Regions from separate parts of the Streptomyces sp. NTD91 genome, predicted to be linked through region 2. Evidence: predicted binding sites of a transcription regulator. Region 2 holds the regulator's gene; the other holds the start of a gene.

Region 1 (6,916 bases), on a different contig from region 2:
GGGCCCACGAGTGCCAGCACGGCACCGCCGCGCCGGCCGCCGATGACGCCCAGGCCGCGTTCGCTGCGCCGCTTGCGAACGGCCAGGTACTCGGTGATGCGCGCCTTCACGTCGTCCAGACCGGCGTGCTCGGCGTCCAGGATCTCCTTGGCGCCCTGGATGTCGTACGCGTCCTCGGTCCGTTCGTTCCAGGGCATCTCCAGGACGGTGTCCAGCCAGGTGCGGATCCAGGAGCCCTCCGGGGCCTGGTCGCTGGACCGCTCCAGCTTGTCGACCTCCTTGAGCGCGGCCTCGCGGACCTTCTCCGGCAGGTCCGCGGCCTCGACGCGGGCGCGGTAGTCGTCGGACTCCTCGCCGTCCTTCTCGCCGTTCAGCTCGCGCAGTTCCTTGCGGACGGCCTCCAGCTGGCGGCGCAGCAGGAACTCGCGCTGCTGCCTGTCGACGCCCTCCTGGACGTCCTTGGCGATGGTCTCGGCCACCTCCTGCTCGGCGAGGTGGTCGCGGAGCGCCTGCGTGGCGAGCTTCAGCCGGGCCACCGGGTCGGCGGTCTCCAGCAGTTCGACCTTCTGCTCGGTGGTCAGGAACGGCGAGTAGCCGGAGTTGTCGGCGAGCGCGGAGACGTCGTCGATGGCCTGGACGCGGTCCACGACCTGCCAGGCGCCGCGCTTCTTCAGCCACTCGGTGGCAAGCGCCTTGTACTCCTTGACGAGTTCGGCGACCTGACCGGGCAGCGGCTCCGGCAGGGTCTCCTCGATGCGCGCGCCCTCCACCCACAGGGCCGCGCCGGGGCCGGTGGTGCCGGCGCCGATCCGCACCCGGCTCCGGCCGCGGATCAGAGCCCCCGGGTCGCCGTCGGCCAGCCGGCCGACCTGTTCGACCGTGCCCAGCACACCGGTCTTCGCGTACGTGCCGTCGATCCGGGGCACCAGCAGCACCTTGGGCTTGCCCGGTTCCGACCGGGCGGCGGCCTGCGCGGCCTCCACCGCGGCCCGCACCTCGGCATCGCTCAGGTCCAGCGGAACCACCATGCCGGGCAGCACGACCTCGTCGTCGAGCGGCAGCACGGGCAGGACGAGCGTGAACGCCGGTGACTCAGCAGCCATGATCTCCCCTTCGGCAGTCAAGTTGAGCTGTACCGACTCAACTGCCGGAGATGGACGGGTGTTCCCTCCGCCTGTTCGCTGTGAGCGATCAGACGCGTCCAACGGAATGCATGGAAAGGAGCGTTGCGGGGGCCGCGTACGCAGCCACGCCGGTGAGCCGCCCGCCGGGACGGCCCGGCGCCTCTATCGGGGCGCCTGCGCCCACCGGCGCACGAAGGGCCGGCTCGCCACCCCTGTCGTCAGCGCGATCAGGTGACCCCAGTTCGTCATCGGGTCCTCGAAGGCGATCAGGTCGGTCACGAGCTCGCCGGCCGTCAGGGCGAGGAGGGGCCAGCCGAGCCAGGGGGGCAGCAGGCCGCACAGAGCGCCGATGCTGGCGGCGACGCCGAAGCTGATGCCGTAGTCGAGGCGGTGCAGCGAGGTGGCCGGCAGATGGCCGACCAGGACGGCCAGGCCCACGGGGATCTCCGTGGCGAGGGTGGCCAGGACGTGCCCGGCGAGGAAGACGCAGGCGGCTCTCGCGCCGCCTATCCGCCGCTCCAGCGCGGTGAGGACCAGCACGAACGCGAGCGCGTACGGCGACAGGACCCCGCCGGCGATCCACAGCGCGCTCGCCAGCAGCACCACGGCGGGCGACCGCAGCAGGTGGGCCACGTCCGTGCTGGAGTCCTGGTAGAAGGCGTGCACCAGGGCCGGGTCGGCGAGGGCGGCCACCACGGAGGTGACCGCCAGGAGGGCCGTGTAGGCGAAGGTGAACGGGGTGCCGACGGGGGTGGGCAGCAGGCGCCACACCCGCGGGAAAGGGAGCCGGAGCGGTACGGCCGGGGACGCCTCGGACGGGGCGGCGGACCGGGGAACGGGAGCCGGGGCGTCCCGCTGGCGCGGCATGCCGTCCAGGAGACGCGCGAGCGCGGGGAGCGGGAGGGCGGTGGTGCCGTCCGGGACGGGCACGTCCGTCAGGGGCGGGGACGCGGCCGTCGCAGGGCCCGTCGCGGTCCGTTCCACGTTCGTGGCACTCCTTCCGTCCGGCCCAACACTTCGCGGTCCGCGGGCCACTGTCTATGACCGACGCCACGCGAGAGCCGATTCACAGCAACCTCCTACGTTTCGGCGGCGTCCGCGCCTCACCCCCCTTCGGCCGCACATCAGTGCGGCACCCGTAATTCCCGTGTCGGCCACGGTGTGTTCGAGCAGGATGGAGGCATGACTGCCGTGTACGACTCCCCCGTGGTCCTCGACCGGCGCGACGGCCCGTACGGCGAGGTGGTGCTGCGCCGGCACGGAGCGCTGCTGCAGATCATCGCCAACGGCTGCTTCCTCATGGACACCTCCGACGGCCGCTCCGAGCGGCGGCTGGTCGACGCCGCATACGAGGCGCTGGACGACCGCCCGGAGCCGAACGTGCTGATCGGAGGGCTGGGTGTGGGTTTCTCGCTCGCGCACGCCGCGGCGGATCCGCGGTGGGGGCGGATCACCGTCGTCGAGCGGGAGCCCGCCGTCATCGACTGGCACCGCGACGGGCCGCTGACCGAGGTGTCCGCCGGCGCGCTGCGCGATCCGCGCACCGAGATCGTGCAGGACGATCTGGTGGCGTTCGTCAATGAGACATCCGACACGTTCGACGCGCTCTGCCTGGACATCGACAACGGCCCCGGCTGGACCGTCACCGACGACAACCACACCCTCTATTCACCGGCCGGTCTCACCTCCTGCACAAGAGCGCTGAACCCGGGTGGAGTACTCGCCGTATGGTCCGCCGAGCCCTCTCCGGAATTTGAAGGAACCTTGCGGAATGCCGGGTTCCATCAGGTGCGTACCGAAGAGGTGTCCGTTGCCCGGGGCGTTCCGGACGCCGTCCACATCGCTGTCCGACCTGGATAGCGACAGCGCGGTGGATCCCCGTAATGTGCTGCCGTGACGCACGGATCATTCAAGCGTCAATCGCAGACATGGGATCACCCCACTGGTTCCGGAAAGCAACAAGCAGGGGCGGGCGATGGAGCAGACACACACCTCCCAGAGCGGCGCGGCGACGACCACCCCGGGCGCACAGCGCCGGGTGCTGGTCGTCGAGGACGACCCCACGATCGTCGACGCCATCGCGGCCCGGCTCCGTGCTGAGGGATTTCTCGTACAGACGGCGTCCGACGGCCCGGCCGCGGTCGACACGGCCGAGGCCTGGCAGCCCGATCTGCTGATCCTCGACATCATGCTGCCGGGCTTCGACGGCCTCGAGGTCTGCCGGCGGGTGCAGGCGCAGCGCCCGGTGCCGGTGCTGATGCTGACCGCGCGGGACGACGAGACGGACATGCTGGTCGGTCTCGGGGTCGGCGCCGACGACTACATGACCAAGCCGTTCTCGATGCGGGAGCTGGCGGCACGCGTGCACGTGCTGCTGCGCCGCGTGGAGCGGGCGGCCCTCGCCGCCGCCACCCCGCGCTCCGGCATCCTGCGGCTCGGCGAGCTGGAGATCGACCACGCGCAGCGCAGGGTGCGGGTGAAGTCCGAGGACGTCCATCTGACGCCCACCGAGTTCGACCTGCTGGTGTGCCTGGCGAACACACCGCGCGCGGTGCTCTCCCGGGAGCAGCTGCTGGCCGAGGTGTGGGACTGGGCGGACGCCTCCGGCACCCGCACGGTCGACAGTCACATCAAGGCGCTGCGCCGGAAGATCGGCGCCGAGCGGATCCGCACCGTGCACGGCGTCGGCTACGCGCTGGAGACGCCCACCCCATGAGCGGTGACGGGCGCCAGGCCGCACGGAGGAGCCCCGGGACCCTCACCGAGGACAATCCCTGGGGCGGCGTACGCCCGTTCTCGATCAAGACCAAGCTGGGCGCGCTGGTCGTCATCGCGGTGCTGATCACCACCGGGCTGTCGATCGTCGCGGTGCACACCAAGACCGAGCTGCGCTTCATCACGGTCTTCTCGATGATCGCCACGCTGCTGATCACGCAGTTCGTGGCGCACTCGCTGACCATGCCGCTGGACGAGATGAACACGGTGGCGCGGTCCATCTCGGAGGGCGACTACACCCGCCGGGTGAGCGAGGGCCGCCGCGACGAGCTGGGCGACCTGGCCCGCACGATCAACGCCATGGCGGACGAGCTGGAGGCCCAGGACCGCCAGCGCAAGGAACTCGTGGCAAATGTCTCCCATGAGCTGCGCACCCCCATCGCCGGGCTGCGCGCGGTGCTGGAGAACATCGTCGACGGCGTCACCGAGGCCGACCCCGAGACCATGCGGACGGCCCTGAAGCAGACCGAGCGGCTCGGCCGGCTGGTGGAGACCCTGCTGGACCTGTCCCGGCTCGACAACGGCGTCGTACCGCTGAAGATGCGCCGCTTCGAGGTGTGGCCGTACCTCTCCGGCGTGCTGAAGGAGGCCAACATGGTGGCCTCGGCGCGCGCGGGCATCGCCTCCGGCTCCGGCAGCCACACCCGCACCGACGTCCATCTGCACCTCGACGTCTCACCGCCGGAGCTGACCGCGCACGCGGATCCCGAGCGCATCCACCAGGTCGTGGCCAACCTGATCGACAACGCGGTCAAGCACAGCCCGCCGCACGGCCGGGTCACGGTGAAGGCGCGGCGCGGGCCGCGGCCGGAGTCGCTGGAGCTGGAGGTCCTGGACGAGGGCCCGGGCATCCCCCGGTCGGAGTGGCACCGGGTGTTCGAGCGGTTCAACCGGGGCGCCGTGACCCGGCCGCACGGCCCGGGCAGCGACGGCGGTACGGGGCTCGGTCTGGCGATCGCCCGCTGGGCGGTGGACCTGCACGGTGGCCGGATCGGCGTGGCCGAATCCGAGCGCGGCTGCCGGATCATCGTCACCCTTCCGGGACTTCCCTCCGCCTCAGGTTGACGTAAGGTTCGAACCGGAAGCACAAGATCCACGACCGTCCGCGCCGCAGTGGCGCAGCTGGACACGTGTGATCAGCGGCGGGCCCGCGCGACCGGTCGAACAGGCAAGCGCCGGGCCGGGGCGAATGCACCCTCTCATCTGCGGAACCACGCTTGTTTCCCGCCATATCAAGCCCTGAAACAAGATTTCTCGTGTGACTTACGCGACGATGACCTTGCCCGACCTGACCTTCACCCTTGGGGAGGCGTAGCCTTTATTCCCGCTGTCCATCACCTTGTGAAGCGGAAGAGGGCGGTTGCCGCCGTGTCGCCACAGTCCCCCAGTAACCCGAGTGTCTCCACCGACGACCAAGCCGGGAAGAACCCCGCAGCCGCGTTCGGTCCGAACGAGTGGCTCGTCGACGAGATCTATCAGCAGTACCTCCAGGACCCGAATTCGGTAGACCGCGCCTGGTGGGACTTCTTCGCCGATTACAAGCCGGGGGCCCCTGCCACGCCGGCTCCGGCGGGTACTGCGGCCACGGGGGCCGCAGAGACCCCGCGGGCCCAGGCCGCTCCCGCACCGGTTCCCGCGGCCCCGGAGCCCGCCGCAGCCCCTGCTCCGGCCCCCGCGGCGCAGGCCGCGGCCCCCGCCCCGGCCAGGCCGGCGACGCCCGCACAGGCGCCGGCCCAGCCGAAGCCCGGTGCAGGCACCGGCTCCACTGGAGCGGCTGACGCCGCGCGATCGTCCGCCGCCAAGGCACCCGAGGTCCCCGACGGCCCGGAGCTGATCACGCTGCGCGGCCCGGCCGCCGCCGTCGCGAAGAACATGAACGCCTCGCTGGAGCTGCCGACCGCCACCTCGGTCCGCGCGGTCCCGGTGAAGCTGCTGTTCGACAACCGGATCGTCATCAACAACCACCTCAAGCGCGCCCGGGGCGGGAAGATCTCCTTCACCCACCTCATCGGGTACGCGATGGTGCAGGCCATCAAGGCCATGCCGTCGATGAACTGGTCGTACGGCGAGAAGGACGGCAAGCCGACCCTCGTCAAGCCGCCGCACGTCAACCTGGGCCTCGCCATCGACCTGGTGAAGCCCAACGGTGACCGCCAGCTCGTCGTGGCCGCCATCAAGAAGGCCGAGACGCTGAACTTCTTCGAGTTCTGGCAGGCCTACGAGGACATCGTCCGCCGCGCCCGCGACGGCAAGCTGACGATGGACGACTTCACCGGTGTCACGGTCTCCCTGACCAACCCGGGCGGCCTCGGCACCGTGCACTCCGTGCCGCGCCTGATGCCCGGCCAGTCCGTGATCATGGGCGTCGGCTCCATGGACTACCCGGCGGAGTTCCAGGGCACCAGCCAGGACACCCTGAACAAGCTCGGCATCTCGAAGGTCATGACGCTCACGTCGACCTACGACCACCGGGTGATCCAGGGCGCCGCCTCCGGCGAGTTCCTGCGCCAGGTCTCCAACCTGCTGCTGGGCGAGAACGGCTTCTACGACGCCATCTTCGAGGCCCTGCGGATCCCCTACGAGCCGGTCCGCTGGCTGCGGGACATCGACGCCAGCCACGACGACGACGTCACCAAGGCCGCCCGCGTCTTCGAGCTGATCCACTCCTACCGGGTGCGCGGCCACGTCATGGCCGACACCGACCCGCTGGAGTACAAGCAGCGCAAGCACCCCGACCTGGACATCGTCGAGCACGGCCTCACCCTGTGGGACCTGGAGCGCGAGTTCGCCGTCGGCGGCTTCGCCGGCAAGTCGATGATGAAGCTGCGCGACATCCTCGGCGTGCTGCGCGACTCGTACTGCCGCACCACCGGCATCGAGTTCATGCACATCCAGGACCCCAAGCAGCGCAAGTGGATCCAGGACCGCGTGGAGCGCCCGCACTCCAAGATGGAGCGCGAGGAGCAACTGCGGATCCTGCGCCGGCTGAACGCGGCGGAGGCCTTCGAGACCTTCCT
Region 2 (6,916 bases):
TCGGCGCCTGCGGCTCGCTGTTCACCGGGTTCCTGCTGTCGTCGTCGCTCGTCCACACGCGCGCGGGGTACGACCTCGCGCCGAGCGCCGCGGTGGCGTTCTGCCTCGGTGCGGTGGCCCTCGCCGACGCCCTCCTCGTGGTCCTCTCGCGGCGCCTGGCGCGGCGCCCGCTGCTGCGGCGCGGCCCCGACCATCTGGTGCACCGGCTGCGGCGGCTCGGGCTCACCCCGCAGGGCTCCGTCGTCCTGCTGGGGGTCGGCTCCTTCTGCTCGGTGCTGGCCGGAGTGCTCGTGCACACCGGGTGGACCGGGGACGGAGTCGTGGCCTGGGTGGCCTCAGGGGTGGTGCTGGTCGTCGCCGTCGCCCTTCGCGTTCCTGTCCCCCAGTCGCGGCGGATGCCATCCACGCAGGTCAGAGGCCGGTTGCGCGTGAGGAACGGATGAGACTTGAGTCCGGACGACTCAGGTCTGTTGACCCGGTCGCCGCCGTCATGCACACTTGAGTCCGTTCCACTCAAGTCAGCTGGAGGAATCAACCATGGCACGTGCGGTCGGCATCGACCTGGGCACGACTAACTCCGTCGTCAGCGTTCTGGAGGGCGGCGAGCCCACCGTCATCACCAACGCCGAGGGCGCCAGGACCACGCCGTCCGTCGTCGCCTTCGCCAAGAACGGCGAGGTGCTCGTCGGCGAGGTCGCCAAGCGTCAGGCGGTCACGAACGTGGACCGGACCATCCGCTCGGTGAAGCGCCACATGGGCACCGACTGGAAGATCCAGCTCGACGGCAAGGACTTCAACCCGCAGCAGATCTCCGCTTTCATCCTGCAGAAGCTGAAGCGGGACGCCGAGGCCTACCTGGGCGAGAAGGTGACCGACGCGGTCATCACCGTGCCGGCGTACTTCAACGACTCCGAGCGCCAGGCGACGAAGGAGGCCGGCGAGATCGCCGGTCTGAACGTCCTGCGCATCGTCAACGAGCCGACCGCCGCCGCGCTGGCCTACGGCCTCGACAAGGACGACCAGACCATCCTCGTCTTCGACCTCGGCGGCGGCACCTTCGACGTGTCCCTGCTGGAGATCGGCGACGGTGTCGTCGAGGTGAAGGCCACCAACGGTGACAACCACCTCGGTGGTGACGACTGGGACCAGCGTGTCGTCGACTACCTGGTCAAGCAGTTCCAGTCCGGCCACGGCGTGGACCTGTCCAAGGACAAGATGGCCCTGCAGCGTCTGCGCGAGGCCGCCGAGAAGGCCAAGATCGAGCTGTCCTCGTCCACCGAGACCTCGATCAACCTGCCCTACATCACCGCGTCCGCCGAGGGACCGCTGCACCTGGACGAGAAGCTCACCCGGGCCCAGTTCCAGCAGCTGACGGCCGACCTGCTGGAGCGCTGCAAGACGCCGTTCCACAACGTCATCAAGGACGCCGGCATCTCCATCAACGAGATCGACCACGTCGTGCTCGTCGGTGGCTCCACCCGCATGCCCGCCGTCGCCGAGCTCGTCAAGGAGCTGACCGGCGGCAAGGAGGCCAACAAGGGCGTCAACCCGGACGAGGTCGTCGCCATCGGCGCCTCGCTCCAGGCAGGTGTCCTCAAGGGCGAGGTCAAGGACGTCCTGCTGCTCGACGTCACCCCGCTGTCCCTCGGCATCGAGACCAAGGGCGGCATCATGACCAAGCTGATCGAGCGCAACACCACGATCCCGACCAAGCGGTCCGAGATCTTCACCACGGCCGAGGACAACCAGCCGTCGGTGCAGATCCAGGTCTACCAGGGCGAGCGCGAGATCGCGGCCTACAACAAGAAGCTCGGCATGTTCGAGCTGACCGGTCTGCCGCCGGCGCCGCGCGGCGTCCCGCAGATCGAGGTCTCCTTCGACATCGACGCCAACGGCATCATGCACGTCACGGCGAAGGACCTCGGCACCGGCAAGGAGCAGAAGATGACCGTCACCGGCGGCTCCTCGCTCCCGAAGGAAGAGGTCGACCGCATGCGCGAGGAGGCCGAGCGCTACGCGGAGGAGGACCACCGCCGCCGCGAGGCCGCCGAGGCCCGCAACCAGGGCGAGCAGCTGGTCTACCAGACCGAGAAGTTCCTCAAGGACAACGAGGACAAGGTCCCCGGCGAGATCAAGACCGAGGTCGAGGCCGCGGTCGGCGAGCTGAAGGAAGCCCTCAAGGGCGAGGACACCGCCGAGATCCGCACCGCAACCGAGAAGGTCGCCGCCGTCTCGCAGAAGCTGGGCCAGGCCATGTACGCCGACGCCCAGGCCGCGCAGGCCGCCGGCGGTGCCTCGGCCGGTGAGACCAAGGCCGACGACGACGTCGTGGACGCCGAGATCGTGGACGACGAGCGCAAGGACGGTGCCGCGTAATGACGGAGGAGACCCCGGGCTTCGAGGAGAAGCCCGACGTCCCCTCCGGCGCGACCCCCGACGACGCCGAGCCGAAGGCCGCTCCCGACGAGGGGGCGGCCCCGGCCGGGGACGGAAACGAGAACGCCGGTCTGCTGGCCCAGCTGGACCAGGTGCGCACGGCGCTGAACGAGCGCACGGTGGACCTCCAGCGCCTCCAGGCCGAATACCAGAACTACCGCCGCCGCGTCGAGCGGGACCGGATCGCGGTCAAGGAGATCGCCGTCGCGAACCTCCTGACCGAACTCCTGCCCGTGCTCGACGACATCGGCCGCGCCCGGGAACACGGCGAACTGGTCGGCGGCTTCAAGTCGGTGGCCGAGTCGCTGGAGACCGTCGCGGCCAAGATGGGCCTGCAGCAGTTCGGCAAGGAGGGCGAGCCCTTCGACCCGACGATCCACGAGGCCCTGATGCACAGCTATGCGCCGGACGTCACCGAGACGACCTGCGTGGCGATCCTGCAGCCCGGGTATCGCATCGGCGAGCGCACCATCCGCCCCGCGCGGGTGGCCGTCGCCGAGCCGCAGCCGGGCGCGCAGACCGTCAAGGCCGAGGGCGCCGAGGACAAGACCTCCGAGGCGAAGAACGCCGGCGGCGCCGACGACAAGGAGAACGGTGGCCCGGACGAGGGCTGACGTGAGGACCTACGGGAAGCACGGGAAGGGGGTACGTCGAGGATGAGCACGAAGGACTTCATCGAGAAGGACTACTACAAGGTCCTCGGCGTCCCCAAGGACGCCACCGAGGCCGAGATCAAGAAGGCGTACCGGAAACTCGCCCGCGAGTACCACCCGGACGCCAACAAGGGAAACGCCAAGGCCGAGGAGCGCTTCAAGGAGATCTCCGAGGCGAACGACGTGCTCGGCGACCCCAAGAAGCGCAAGGAGTACGACGAGGCCCGCGCCCTGTTCGGCAACGGCGGCTTCCGCCCCGGGCCGGGCGCCGGCGGCTCGTTCAACTTCGACCTGGGCGACCTCTTCGGAGGCGGCGCGAGCACCCAGGGCGGCTTCGGCGGCGGACTCGGTGACGTCTTCGGGGGCCTGTTCAACCGTGGCGGCGCCACGGGCACGCGGACCCAGCCCCGGCGCGGCCAGGACATCGAGTCCGAGGTCACGCTGAGCTTCACGGAGGCCATCGAGGGCGCCACGGTGCCGCTGCGGATGTCCTCCCAGGCACCCTGCAAGGCCTGCTCGGGCACCGGCGACAAGAACGGCACGCCGCGCGTGTGCCCGACCTGCGTCGGCACCGGGCAGGTCGCCCGGGGCTCGGGCGGCGGCTTCTCGCTCACCGATCCCTGCCCCGACTGCAAGGGCCGCGGCCTGATCGCCGAGCACCCCTGCTTGGAGTGCAAGGGCAGCGGCCGGGCGAAGTCGTCCAGGACGATGCAGGTCCGCATCCCGGCCGGGGTGACCGACGGGCAGCGCATCCGGCTGCGCGGCAAGGGCGCGCCCGGCGAGCGGGGCGGACCGGCGGGCGACCTGTACGTGGTCGTGCACGTCGGTGCGCACCCGGTGTTCGGCCGCAAGGGCGACAACCTCACCGTCACCGTGCCGGTGACGTATCCCGAGGCGGCCCTCGGCGGCGAGATCCGGGTGCCCACGCTCGGCGGACCGCCCGTCACCCTGAAACTGCCGCCCGGCACGCCCAACGGCCGTACGATGCGCGCCCGGGGCAAGGGCGCCGTCCGCAAGGACGGCAGCCGCGGCGACCTGCTGGTCACCGTGGAGGTGCGTGTGCCCAAGGACCTGTCTGGGAAGGCTCGTGACGCGCTCGAGGCGTATCGCGAGGCGACCGCGGGCGAGGATCCGCGGGCCGAGCTGTTCGAGGCCGCGAAGGGAGACTGAGAGAGAGATGGACGGCCGTCGACGTAACCCGTATGAACTGACCGAGGAGACCCCGGTCTACGTCATCTCGGTGGCGGCCCAGCTCTCCGGACTCCACCCGCAGACGCTGCGCCAGTACGACCGCCTGGGCCTGGTCTCGCCGGACCGTACCGCCGGCCGGGGCCGCCGCTACTCGGCCCGCGACATCGAACTGCTCCGCCAGGTGCAGCAGTTGTCGCAGGACGAGGGCATCAACCTGGCCGGCATCAAGCGCATCATCGAACTGGAGAACCAGGTCGCCGCCCTGCAGTCCCGCGTCGCGGAGCTGGAGGCGGCCCTGGACGGCGCGGCGGCCGCGATGCGGCAGCGCGAGGCAGCCGTCCACGCCTCCTACCGCCGCGACCTGGTGCCGTACCAGGAGGTCCAGCAGACCAGCGCCCTGGTGGTGTGGCGGCCCAAGCGTCAGCAGCAACAGGACTGAGTGGAACACCGTGAAGGGGCCCGCGGACGACCGCGGGCCCCTTCGGCGTGTCAGATGGTCCGCGTGCTGGTCACGACGGCCGACTCGGCGGCGTTGCCGTGCGCGTCGAGCGCGGCCACTTTGTAGTCGTAGGCCGTGCGGTAGGCGGCCTGGGCGTCCGTGTAGCCGGTGGCCGTGGTGTCGGCGAGCGCGGTGAAGCCGGTCGCCCCGGCAGCCCTGCGGTACACCCGGTAGCCGGCCGCGTCCCCGGGGGCCGTCCAGGACAGCTCGTTGGCGCCCTGCGTGCCGGTCGCGGCGAGCTTCGGGGCGGTGGGCGGGGTCAGGTCCCGTGAGGGGACCGGGCCCTGGTCGGCGCTGCCGGAGGACTCGTTGCCGGCCTTGTCGTAGGCGCGGATCTCGTAGTAGTACGACTGCCCGGCCTGCGGCGGCCGTTCGCTGAGGCGGTGCACCGTGGTCGTACCGACCAGGGTGAAGGCGCTCGTGCCCGCCACCCGGCGGTGGACGCGGTAACCGGCCAGATCCATCTCCTTGTTCGCCGTCCAGTTGAGCACGGCGTGGATACCGGACGGGTCCCCGGTGTAGTAGTCCCAGGAGACCCCGGCCGGGGCGAGCGGCCGCACCGAGTCGACGGTGGCGGACGTGCGCCGGGTGTAGGCGAACTTCACGCTCGCGGCGCCGGTCCAGTTCACGTAGTCCACGCGCACGGTGTGTCGGCCCTTGGGGACGGTGACGCCCACACTCTTGGCGCGTGTGCCCGAGGCGTTGGACCACAGGTCGGCCTTGCGGCCGCCGTCCAGACAGACCCGGATGCCGTCGGTCCCGGAGGCGGCGAACGTGAAGGGGCCACCGGACCCGAAGTCGCGGGTGACGCGCCAGCGGACGCCGAAGTTGTCCTTCGGCAGCCCGGAGGCGGGCGCGCCGGTCCAGTTCTGGTCGACGACGCTGTCACAGTCCGTCTTCTTCGGGGTGCCGGAGAACGTGGTGTTCGCGTAGAACATCCGCTTGTACGTCGGCGAGGCGCACGTCGTTGCCGCGGACGCGGTCAGGGCGGCCGCGTTCAGCAGGGCGCCGGCGGTGGCGAGCACCACGGCCGTGGCGGTCGCGCGTCTGGCTGGGTTCATTCGGTCCTCTGCTCGAGTCGGATCGGCGGCGCGCAGCCGCCGGTGATCACGACTCGTGGGGTTCCGGGTTGGTTGTAACGCTCTTTGCCGTTCCATGAACGCCCTTTGAATGGAGGGTCCGTAAAGAGTGTTTGGAGGTGATTCCGCGCGTCCTTCACAGAGTCAGCTGAGCGTGGTGTTGCGGACTCGTTAAGTAGTTCCGCTTGACGCCGGGTGCGGCATCCGCGTTGTCTTTTCAGACACCTGGGTCGTATAGCCGCCCTACGTCCGGAACGCACCTGAAGTGAGCCCTCGAATGCGTCGAATCGCCCTGTCCGTGGCTGCATCCACGATGACCCTCTCGCTCGCCGGCTGCGGCGTGCTGGACGCGACGGGGGACAGCGCGAGCGCGAGCCCGAGCAAGGGCAACGACGTCACCGTGGGGCTGCTGCTGCCGGAGAAGGCCAACACCCGCTACGACAAGTTCGACTACCCCATCATCAAGAGCGAGGTCTCCCGGCTCACCTCGAAGCGGGGCAAGGTCGAGTACGCCAACGCCGACGCGGACGCCTCCCGGCAGGCCTCGCAGATGCAGCGGATGATCGACGAGAAGGTCGACATCATCATGCTCGACGCCGTCGACTCGCACGGCATCGCGCCCGAGGTGAAGAAGGCCAAGGACGCGGGCATTCCGGTCATCGCCTACGACCGGCTCGCCGAGGGCCCGATCGACGCCTACATCTCCTTCGACAACGAGCTCGTCGGCGAGGTGCAGGGCCGCACCCTGCTGGAGGCCCTCGGCTCGAACGCCGACAGCTCCACCAAGATCGTCATGGTGAACGGCTCGCCCACCGACCCCAACGCCAAGCAGTTCAAGGAGGGCGCGCTCTCCGAGCTGAACGGCAAGGTGACGATCGCGGAGTCGTACGACACCACGGACTGGAAGCCGGAACTCGCCGAGTCCGAGATGGCCAGGGCCATCGGCGCGATCGGCAAGAACAACATCGCCGGCGTCTACGCCGCCAACGACGGCATGGCGGGCGGCGTCATCAAGGCCCTGAAGGCGGCCGGCGTCACCAGCCTCCCCCCGGTCACCG

Evidence for each region. The regulator HspR, encoded in region 2, represses chaperone genes until heat shock. The targets are predictions, from matches to a motif close to TTGAGNNNNNNNNNCTCAA.
Region 1: lon (endopeptidase La) is a predicted target of HspR. The motif match lies at 1,126-1,144, and genes of this name have one in related genera.

Annotation. Positions count from the first base shown of each region.
Region 1 covers NZ_JCAJZW010000005.1:116,781-123,696, reverse strand. The annotation lists gene lon (endopeptidase La) at 1-1,103, opposite strand, end outside; gene AC5WRT_RS08075 (rhomboid-like protein) at 1,287-2,108, opposite strand; gene AC5WRT_RS08070 (spermine/spermidine synthase domain-containing protein) at 2,307-2,984, shown strand; gene AC5WRT_RS08065 (response regulator transcription factor) at 3,100-3,840, shown strand; gene AC5WRT_RS08060 (HAMP domain-containing sensor histidine kinase) at 3,837-4,964, shown strand; gene AC5WRT_RS08055 (multifunctional oxoglutarate decarboxylase/oxoglutarate dehydrogenase thiamine pyrophosphate-binding subunit/dihydrolipoyllysine-residue succinyltransferase subunit) at 5,268-6,916, shown strand, end outside.
Region 2 covers NZ_JCAJZW010000039.1:57,413-64,328, reverse strand. The annotation lists gene AC5WRT_RS30365 (MraY family glycosyltransferase) at 1-443, shown strand, start outside; gene dnaK (molecular chaperone DnaK) at 538-2,376, shown strand; gene grpE (nucleotide exchange factor GrpE) at 2,376-3,050, shown strand; gene dnaJ (molecular chaperone DnaJ) at 3,093-4,259, shown strand; gene AC5WRT_RS30345 (heat shock protein transcriptional repressor HspR) at 4,267-4,719, shown strand; gene AC5WRT_RS30340 (PA14 domain-containing protein) at 4,770-5,840, opposite strand; gene AC5WRT_RS30335 (sugar ABC transporter substrate-binding protein) at 6,136-6,916, shown strand, end outside.